Regions from separate parts of the Neorhizobium sp. T25_27 genome, predicted to be linked through region 4. Evidence: predicted binding sites of a transcription regulator. Region 4 holds the regulator's gene; each other region holds the start of a gene.

Region 1 (2,201 bases), 490 kb from region 4:
GGATCGCCATGTCGTTGAGCTTATGTTTGCCGCGCTGGAGGTTCTCGATCTCCTCGCCGACAGCGCGCGCTTCCTCTTCCGAATCCCAAGCTGCATGCACCACGACCTTTTCGTCGTCGGGGTCGGAGCGGTCGGTGAACAGGGTCTTGCCGAGGCGGCCCTCGTTATGGGCGATCAGATGGCCGGCGGCACCCAGGATGTGTTCGGTGGAGCGGTAGTTGCGCTCGAGCTTGATCACCTTGGCGCCCGGAAAATCCTTCTCGAAGCGCAGGATGTTGTCGACCTCCGCGCCGCGCCAGCCATAGATCGACTGGTCATCGTCGCCGACGCAGCAGACGTTCTGCGGAACGTCCTTCGGCCGCTGCGCAAGCAGCCGCAGCCACATGTACTGGGCCGTGTTGGTGTCCTGGTACTCGTCGACGAGGATGTAGCGGAACTTGCCGTGATATTCCTTCAGAAGATCCGGGTTCTTGCGGAGGATCGCGATCGGATGCAGCAGAAGATCGCCGAAATCGCAGGCGTTCAACGTGCGAAGCCGCGCCTGGTAGGCTGCATAGAGTTCGCGGCCCTTGCCGTTGGCAAATGCCCGGGCGTCGCCTTCGGCAATGTCCGGCGGCGTCAGGCCCTTGTTCTTCCAGGTGTCGATCATGCCCCCGAACTGTTTTGCCGGCCAGCGCTTGTCGTCCAGCCCCTCGGCCTGGATGAGCTGCTTGATCAGCCGCACCACGTCGTCGGTGTCGAGAATGGTGAAGTCGGAGCGAAGGCCCGCGAGTTCCGCATGGCGGCGCAGCAGTTTCACGCCGATCGAGTGGAAGGTGCCCATCCAGGGCATGCCCTCGACCGCGCCGCCGACCAGAACGCCGACGCGTTCCTTCATTTCGCGGGCGGCCTTGTTGGTGAAGGTGACCGCAAGGATCTGCGAAGGGAAGGCCCGGCCGGTTGCGAGGATGTGGGCGATGCGGGTGGTCAGCACCCGCGTCTTGCCCGTGCCCGCGCCTGCGAGCACGAGGACAGGGCCGTCGAGCGTCTCGACCGCTTCGCGCTGTTCCGGATTGAGGCCTGCGAGATAGTCGGGCGCCCGGTGCTGGTCGCGGGCCGCCATGGCGCGCGCGGCGATGCCGAGGCCGCCGTTTCCGGCCGGCTGCGCCAGGGCGGGGGCCGGGCCCTTGCGCTGCGCCTGCTCAGGTTCTTCGTCGAAGAACGGAATGTCGTCGAAACTGTTCGTCATGCGGCCAATGTAGTGATTCGGACCTGAAAGACCAGAAAATGTTCTGCTTTCATTCCGACTGTTCACACAAGGCAAGGCCAAATTGTGAAGAGGCCGCCGGTTGCCCACTGCGAAAGCGGCGATTTTAGGAGTATATGTATGCCTCCGGCCTAACATATCCGTGAAATTCCGTGAGGTTACATTTTTGTAAGGTTGCCGAACACCCATTGCGTGAGCACCCGCAAAAAAGGATACTCCCGAGCAATAATGGCCTCCTGGTGCCGCCATCGGAGAATTGAATGCGGATTTGGAAACAGCTTCTGCTCTGTATCGTAGTCCTGGCCGGAGCGCTCGGCCTGTGGGTCTACCTGGTGCCGAGCGCCGGCGGAACCCTGACCAAGATGGGCATTCCCGGTGAAGTGATCGCCGCCGTCATTCCGAGAACCTCAGCCCAGCCCGCACCTGCTCCAGCGGGTGGTGCCAACGGCAATGCTGCGGCGCGTCCGCAAGGCGAGGGCGGAGCCCAGGGCGCCGTGCAGAATGGGCAGCGCGGGGCAGGCGGCCAGGGTGGGGGCCAAGGCGGCAACCGCGCGACGCTCGTCGTCGCTCAGCCGGTCGCGATCGGCACCGTCAACGACCGCCTCTCGGCGATCGGCAGCGGTCAGGCCATCCAGTCGGTCGTCGTCATGCCGCAGGCCTCCGGTACCATCAACGAGATCATGGTGACGTCGGGCCAGAAGGTCACCAAGGGCCAGGTTCTGGCCCGCCTCGACGACGAAGAGCAGACGATCGAGCGCGACAAGGCGCGGGTGGCGCTCGCCAGCGCCCAGGAAAAATCCGCTTCCTACAAGAACCTGCAGTCGTTCTCGCGCCTCGACGTTTTCGATGCGCAGATCGCCGAACAGGCCGCAAAACTCGCACTCTCCACCGCCGAACTCAATCTCAGGCGCCGCGATATCGCCGCCCCGATCGACGGCATTGCCGGCATCGTGGC
Region 2 (2,201 bases), on a different contig from region 4:
GCCCCGTCGGGCACCGGCAAATCGACGCTTCTGCATCTCGCCGGCCTGCTCGAACATCCGGACGCCGGCGAAGTCTTTCTCGCCGGGCATGCCTGCAACGGACTTCCCGATGCGGAGCGCACTGCGATGCGCCGCAACCAGATCGGTTTCGTCTACCAGTTCCACCATCTCCTGCCGGAGTTTTCCGCGGTCGAGAACATCATGATGCCGCAGCTGATCGCCGGCCTCTCCAAGGCCGAGGCGAAGGAGCGGGCAAGCCAGCTTCTGGACTATATGCGCATCGGCCACCGCGCCGAGCACCGCCCTTCCGAACTGTCCGGCGGCGAGCAGCAGCGCGTGGCGATCGCCCGTGCCGTCGCCAACGCCCCGCGCGTGCTTCTTGCCGACGAACCGACCGGCAATCTCGACCCGAAGACCGCATCCTATGTCTTCGACGCACTGGAAGCCCTGGTGCGCCAGTCCGGCCTCGCGGCCCTCATCGCCACCCACAACCACGACCTCGCCAGCCGCATGGACCGCCGCGTGACGATCGAGGGCGGCAAGGTCGTCGAGATGTGAAGAGGCGGATATGCGTGCGTCTGGATCCTCGGGTCGAGCCCTAGGATGACGCCGCTGGGTGGTGTGCTCCGCCCCTTCCTCCGTCATCCTCGGGCTCGACCCGAGGATCCACTCTCCACACGCCGACCCATCCGGGCATATTCGAAACCTCCACGGATGGTCATCCAGTCCGGATGTATCCGCATGCGCCGATCCAACCGAAAATCCCACCATTAATGGCTTGTTTACCAGGTGAGGGAGGATATCGCGATATGTTTGTTTCCGGTCTGTTCTTTTATTGACTCTCAAACAAAATGAGAACAAATTAAAAACATAAGAGAACACGGGAGACGACGATGACTGACCTGCTTCGTGACATTGCCGCATTCGCTTCCATCGCCACCTTCGTGGCAAGCCTCTCCATGATCATGATGGCCATGTGATCTGGACCCTCGGCCGAAAGGCGTTGAGGGGGAAAATCCGAACTGGACTCTCAAGTCCCTGCGCCGGACAATAGCCTGATTCATGAGATGGATATGGCGCAGACATGGCAGACAAAATGGACGTAAAATCGGGATCGGAAGAGCTGGGAACCAGCCCTCAATTCGTTCACCTGCGCGTCCATTCCGCCTACTCGCTTCTCGAGGGCGCCTTGCCGCTCAAGAAGATCCTCTCGAAGGCGATCGCGGACAATCAGCCTGCGATCGCGATAACCGACACCAACAATCTCTTCGTCGCGCTGGAATTCGCCCAGAAGGCGATCGGAGACGGCCTGCAGCCGATCATCGGCTGCCAGCTGTCGATCGATATGGAAGACCAGTCGGACGAGCGGCGCAACAGCCACCAGCAGCTCGCCAAGCTGCCGGCGATCGTCGTGCTGGCGGCCAATGCCGTCGGTTACGAACGGCTCGTCGACCTGATCAGCCGCGCCTATCTCGGCGACGAGGGGCATCAGTCCATCCATATCAGCCGCTCCTGGCTGGAGGACGGCGGCACCGAGGGGCTGATCGCGCTGACCGGGGCCGGAAGCGGGCCGGTCGACATGGCTCTGAAGGAAGGCAATGCTACGCTTGCCGAAGCGAGGTTGCTGAAACTCAAGGAGATATTCGGCGACCGGCTTTACGTCGAACTGCAGCGCCACGGCGCCTACGACCGGCGCCACGAGCACAAGATCGTCACGCTCGCCTACGACCACGACCTGCCGCTGGTGGCGACCAACGAGGCCTTCTTTCCCACCAAGTCCGAGTTTGATGCTCATGACGCGCTGATGGCGGTTGCCCATAATGCGATCGTCTCGGACGACACCCGGTTCCGCCTGACGCCGGACCATTATCTGAAGAGCCGCGCCGAGATGGCAAAGCTGTTCGCCGACCTGCCGGAGGCACTCGAAAATACCGTCGAGATCGCCCGGCGCTGTTCTTTCGTCCTGAAAACCCGCAATCCGATCCTGCCGCGCTTCACCGGCGCCACCGACGATCCGGCGGAAGCCGAACGCGCCGAGGCGGAGGAGCTGCGCCGCCAGTCCGTCGAAGGTCTCGAAGAGCGCATTGCGACGCTCGGCATGACGCGCGGTTATACCGAACAGGACTATCGCGACAGGCTGGATTTCGAGCTCAGCGTCATCGAGAAGATGAAGTTCCCGGGCTACTTCCTGATCGTTGCCG
Region 3 (2,201 bases), on a different contig from region 4:
AGAATATCCTTCAGCAGGGTTTCTTCGCCACCGAAGAGATGGGCGCAGCCGCTGATGTCGAGAAACAGGCCTTCGCGGCCGTCCAGCGCCACCAGCGGGGTATAACGATCGCACCAATCGGCGATCGCCTCGAGAAGGCCGTGGTCCGCAGCGTCATCTTCGTCCACCACGTCGATCTTCGGAAACATGGCGCGCGCCTCCGCCAGCCCCTGCCCGCGCTTCAGACCAAGACGTTCGGAAACCTCGTCGAGCGCTGTGAGCCGCATGGCGTTTTCGCGCCGGCCGGCGCAGAGGATCGGCGGATGATGCTCAGGACGCCCTTTCGAACGCCACGACAGTCCCCAGAGCCGGCGCGCGATCCTGTCGGTCGGCAGATGCGGGAAGACGAGCGCCAGGATGCGCTGGCGGGTTGAGGAAAGAAAAAGCCTCTCCTGTGTCTTGGCCAAGGGAAAATTGACGGTCATGGGGGTTCCACTCCAGAAGTAGGGACAGAGGAGCCGGGTTACGGCTCTTCTCCAGGGTCAGCCTGAAAACGGGATGACCGATGCTGCCGCCAAGCACGGATCCATCCGGAAGATGCCGGTGAGCCGCCGGCGCCGGTTCGACAAGAAAGCGGAACGAGGCGTTGCTCGCCTCCTCCTCTCCCGCATGCCGCAACAAAAAGAGTGGCCGCGCCGCCGCCTTTGCCCTCAGACCCAGCCTGCGACTTTCGGTGAGCCCGAAATGCTTGGGATTTCCCCGGATTTCGAGAATGACGGCGACAAGAGCCCCGCTCGCCAATGCGGTCTCGGCAAGCCACAGGGCATCGTCCAACTTGCGTGGCGAGGCGTAAAGAATATCCCGGCGGCTCAATCCGAACTGTTTGAGACCGATGGAATAAGGAATTCCGGCCTCCTGCATGGAGACGACATCACAGATCCAGAGAAGCGGCGCCTCGCTCGGCTGTCTCGCCTTGAGGTGGGACGCCAGCGAGAGAGCAAGGCCGCTTGCTGCCCCGGCATCCCCCATCAAACGGGAACGGATTTCCGTGATGCCGTCGAGCGGCAGGCCACCTTCCAAGGCGGTATCCATCGGCGGTACGCCGAATGGCAGACGGGGTGGGTTGTTCTTGGATTTCCTGCCCTCCGGATCGGCAGCCGAGTCCGCCTGTTCCGCCGCGGCAAGCGCCGGCAGAGATTTTCCCTCCAATCTGGCGATCTGTTCGCGCAGGGCAAAAAGCGTCTCCTGCGCCGTGGCGTGCTCGGCCATGGCGTCAGCTCCATCTGTACATGTTCTCTTTATGTTCTTATGGATTCCAGAGCTGCCCGAAAGAGTCAACAACCAAATCCTGGGAATCTTTTCCTTGGATCCTAGGCCGATGATTCTTCACTCGAAAAATATCGCGGGAGGTACTATATGGGCCTGATCAGAAGGAGAGCCTATGGCCCGCATCGACCAGACCGACGATTGGCAGGATCGCCACGCACCGACGATCAGCACGTTCGAGTCGCTGGCAATCGAGGCCTATGGTCATTTACCGGAGGAATTCCGGGCTCTCACCGTCAACCTGACGATCGAGATCGAGGATTTCCCGGACGACGACGTTTTCGAGGACATGGCGCTCGAGACACCCTTCGACCTGCTCGGCCTTTTCGAAGGCCGCGGCATTTCCGAGCGGTTCAACATGGAAACGGGCGAATTGCCGAACCGCATCCGGCTTTATCGCCGGCCGATCCTCGATTACTGGGCGGAAAACGAGGAAACCCTGGGCGATATCATCACCCATGTGCTGATCCACGAGATCGGCCACCATTTCGGCCTCAGCGACGACGACATGGAGCGTATCGAGGCCAGCGCCGACGAAGCTGCCCAGCGCTGATCCCCTGACGGAAGCCTATTGCTCGCCGAGCTTCATTTCGGGGTCATATTCCTTGCCGTGAACGGTTTTCGTCACCGCCTGGCCGCACTGCATCTCGCCGGTCGTGGCGTTGAAGGCATAGGTCGGCGAGCCGGAAAGTTCCCACCCCTTGTTCAGCGCCGCCGTCACCTTGTGGCAGAAGGAGGAATCGTCGGGGCCGCTGAGGAAGCGATACAGTTTCATGGCGTTTTCTTTCTTTCAGCGATGATCCGGGCCGTGACGGCAAGTTTTTGGGCCTCCGCCAGATGCAGCCTTTCGACCATCTTGCCGTTCAGGTTGATGATGTTGAGATGTTGCGCTCCCG
Region 4 (2,201 bases):
CATGACCGCATTGGAATGGTGCTCCAGTTCGCTGCGATCGGCCGGCAGGGGATTGATCCGCTGGCAGGAAAACATCAGGAAGTCGGGCGCCCGGTCATCACCGGCAAAAGCCAGCCGGAAGCTCGCCTGGGTTTCGGAACCGTCGGCCAAGGTCATCCCACGGGAAAATTCCAGCACGTCGCCTGCCGAGACGCCGCGCATCTTGAAACGCGCGTGATCGGCCATCGCGTCGCCCGTGGCGACAACGAGCGCCGAAAAGCCCTGCCTGTCGCGTCCCTTGCGGAAGGCCAGATCGCGTGCGGTAAAAACGTTGCCACGTTTGGCGGCGGCGCTTGCATGACGGCGATTGGCAACAGCCAGCGGCTCCAGATAGCTGCCATCCGAGAAGAATACACAAGCATTGGCTGTGCCGAAAGGATGAAAAGCGTCGGGCGCAACTGTAAAACCAAGCTTCGTGAGCCGGGAACGCGCAGCGGTAAGTCCCGCCACCGGCAGCACGAGATGATCGATTGGTCTTGCGTTCACGCGAGGGCCCCCGGAATTGGAATCGCAAAGCTACTTTGGCAGCGGGCTCGCGCCGCGCAAGTGGTGAGACCCGAGATATCTGGCACGCATCTATGAAGAAAAAATCATCATACTTCACAGAAATTTAGGGACTTGCAGAACACATATGGAACATATAGTGTCCGTTCTGGATTTGTTTCCGACTCTGAGGGTGCCAAAAGATGCTCACGCGCAAACAACAGGAATTGCTTCTGTTCATTCACGAACGCATGAAGGAATCCGGCATCCCGCCGTCATTCGACGAAATGAAGGACGCTCTCGACCTCGCGTCCAAGTCCGGCATCCACCGCCTGATCACCGCGCTCGAGGAGCGCGGCTTCATCCGCCGCCTGCCAAACCGGGCCCGGGCGCTCGAAGTCATCAAGCTGCCGGAAGCCTACTCGCCCAGCATGCAGCCGCGGCGCGGGTTTTCGCCGAGCGTCATCGAAGGCAGCCTCGGCAAGCCGCAGCCGGTAGCAGCCCCTCAGAAACCCGCCGCCAACGACGATTCGCCGAACGCCACCACCGTTCCGGTCATGGGCCGCATCGCTGCCGGCGTGCCGATCTCGGCGATCCAGAACAACACGCATGACATCGCCGTGCCTGCCGAGATGCTCGGTTCCGGCGAACATTATGCGCTCGAGGTCAAGGGCGATTCGATGATCGAGGCCGGCATTCTCGACGGCGATACCGTGATCATCCGCAACAGCAATACGGCCAATCCGGGCGACATCGTCGTGGCGCTGGTGGACGACGAGGAAGCGACGCTGAAGCGCTTCCGCCGCCGCGGCGCCTCCATCGCCCTCGAAGCCGCCAACCCGGCCTACGAAACCCGCATCTTTGGGCCGGACCGGGTGAAGATCCAGGGCAAGCTCGTCGGCCTCATCCGCCGGTATCACTGATCATCTGCCGGAGCGGTTCCGGCAATGAACTATCGAAACCCTGGCTTCGCCAATCATAGTGGCGGTGCCGGCTCCAGGGACGGTCTGCGCCCGCCATGGCGGCACGGATCTGCCAGCGCCGAATGTCGGTCGCGCCGTTGAGGGAAATCTCCAGGGCACCCGTCTTGCGAAGCGTGGCACCGTTGATCATCAGGGCGCCGGACCGGCATTGGTCGAAGCGGGCACGCGGCGCAATGACAAGACTGGCGGCGTCGCAGGCGGCACCCGCATAACGGCCGTCCTCGACAGCGATAACGATGCCCTTGCCCGTGCTTGCCGCACACCAGGCCGTCGGCTCGCAGGTGAAGCGGCCGACAGGCGCCTGTTTTATCCTCGACTTTGCCGTTTCCAGTTGCTGCGGAGTCAGTTCGCGGCGCTCGTTGGTTTTCTCGCCGGACGGCATGTCGTCGGGGGGCTTGTCCCTGGATGGCGACATTTCAGGCCTGGTGGGATCGCCGAGCAGAAGCGCCCTCTTCCATTGGTCGTAGACGAAGTCGGGCGGGCGGGCGCGATTGATGGTCACCCCTTCCCCGTCTACAAGTGCGACCATCGTCCCGTCTTCCGAGATCAGGATATCCGGCAGCGGCATCGACCGCTCATGCCAGGAAAGCAGCAGAGCGGTCACCATCAGCGGCAGGCCTATCAGTCTCAGTCTCGTCCTCATGAGCGTCAGCAGCAGGAAACCTGCCGTCGACACGGTCAGGAACCAGGGATGCT

What was found. The regulator LexA, encoded in region 4, represses DNA repair genes until DNA is damaged. The targets are predictions, from matches to a motif close to TGTTCNNNNTGTGTTCNG.
Region 1: a site for LexA is predicted at 1,268-1,285, ahead of C5J24_RS03730 (ATP-dependent helicase). Genes of this name have one in related genera too.
Region 2: a site for LexA is predicted at 854-871, ahead of dnaE (DNA polymerase III subunit alpha). Genes of this name have one in related genera too.
Region 3: a site for LexA is predicted at 1,270-1,287, ahead of C5J24_RS26525 (ImuA family protein). Genes of this name have one in related genera too.

The regions. Positions count from the first base shown of each region.
Region 1 covers NZ_PVBJ01000001.1:751,153-753,353, forward strand. The annotation lists gene C5J24_RS03730 (ATP-dependent helicase) at 1-1,228, opposite strand, end outside; gene C5J24_RS03735 (efflux RND transporter periplasmic adaptor subunit) at 1,507-2,201, shown strand, end outside.
Region 2 covers NZ_PVBJ01000005.1:335,537-337,737, reverse strand. The annotation lists gene C5J24_RS17375 (ABC transporter ATP-binding protein) at 1-558, shown strand, start outside; gene dnaE (DNA polymerase III subunit alpha) at 1,097-2,201, shown strand, end outside.
Region 3 covers NZ_PVBJ01000012.1:106,429-108,629, reverse strand. The annotation lists gene C5J24_RS26530 (DNA polymerase Y family protein) at 1-296, opposite strand, end outside; gene C5J24_RS26525 (ImuA family protein) at 310-1,248, opposite strand; gene C5J24_RS26520 (metallopeptidase family protein) at 1,421-1,858, shown strand; gene C5J24_RS26515 (DUF1737 domain-containing protein) at 1,874-2,080, opposite strand; gene C5J24_RS26510 (CoA ester lyase) at 2,077-2,201, opposite strand, start outside.
Region 4 covers NZ_PVBJ01000001.1:1,241,993-1,244,193, forward strand. The annotation lists gene C5J24_RS06165 (VOC family protein) at 1-525, opposite strand, end outside; gene lexA (transcriptional repressor LexA) at 726-1,445, shown strand; gene C5J24_RS06175 (ComEC/Rec2 family competence protein) at 1,426-2,201, opposite strand, start outside.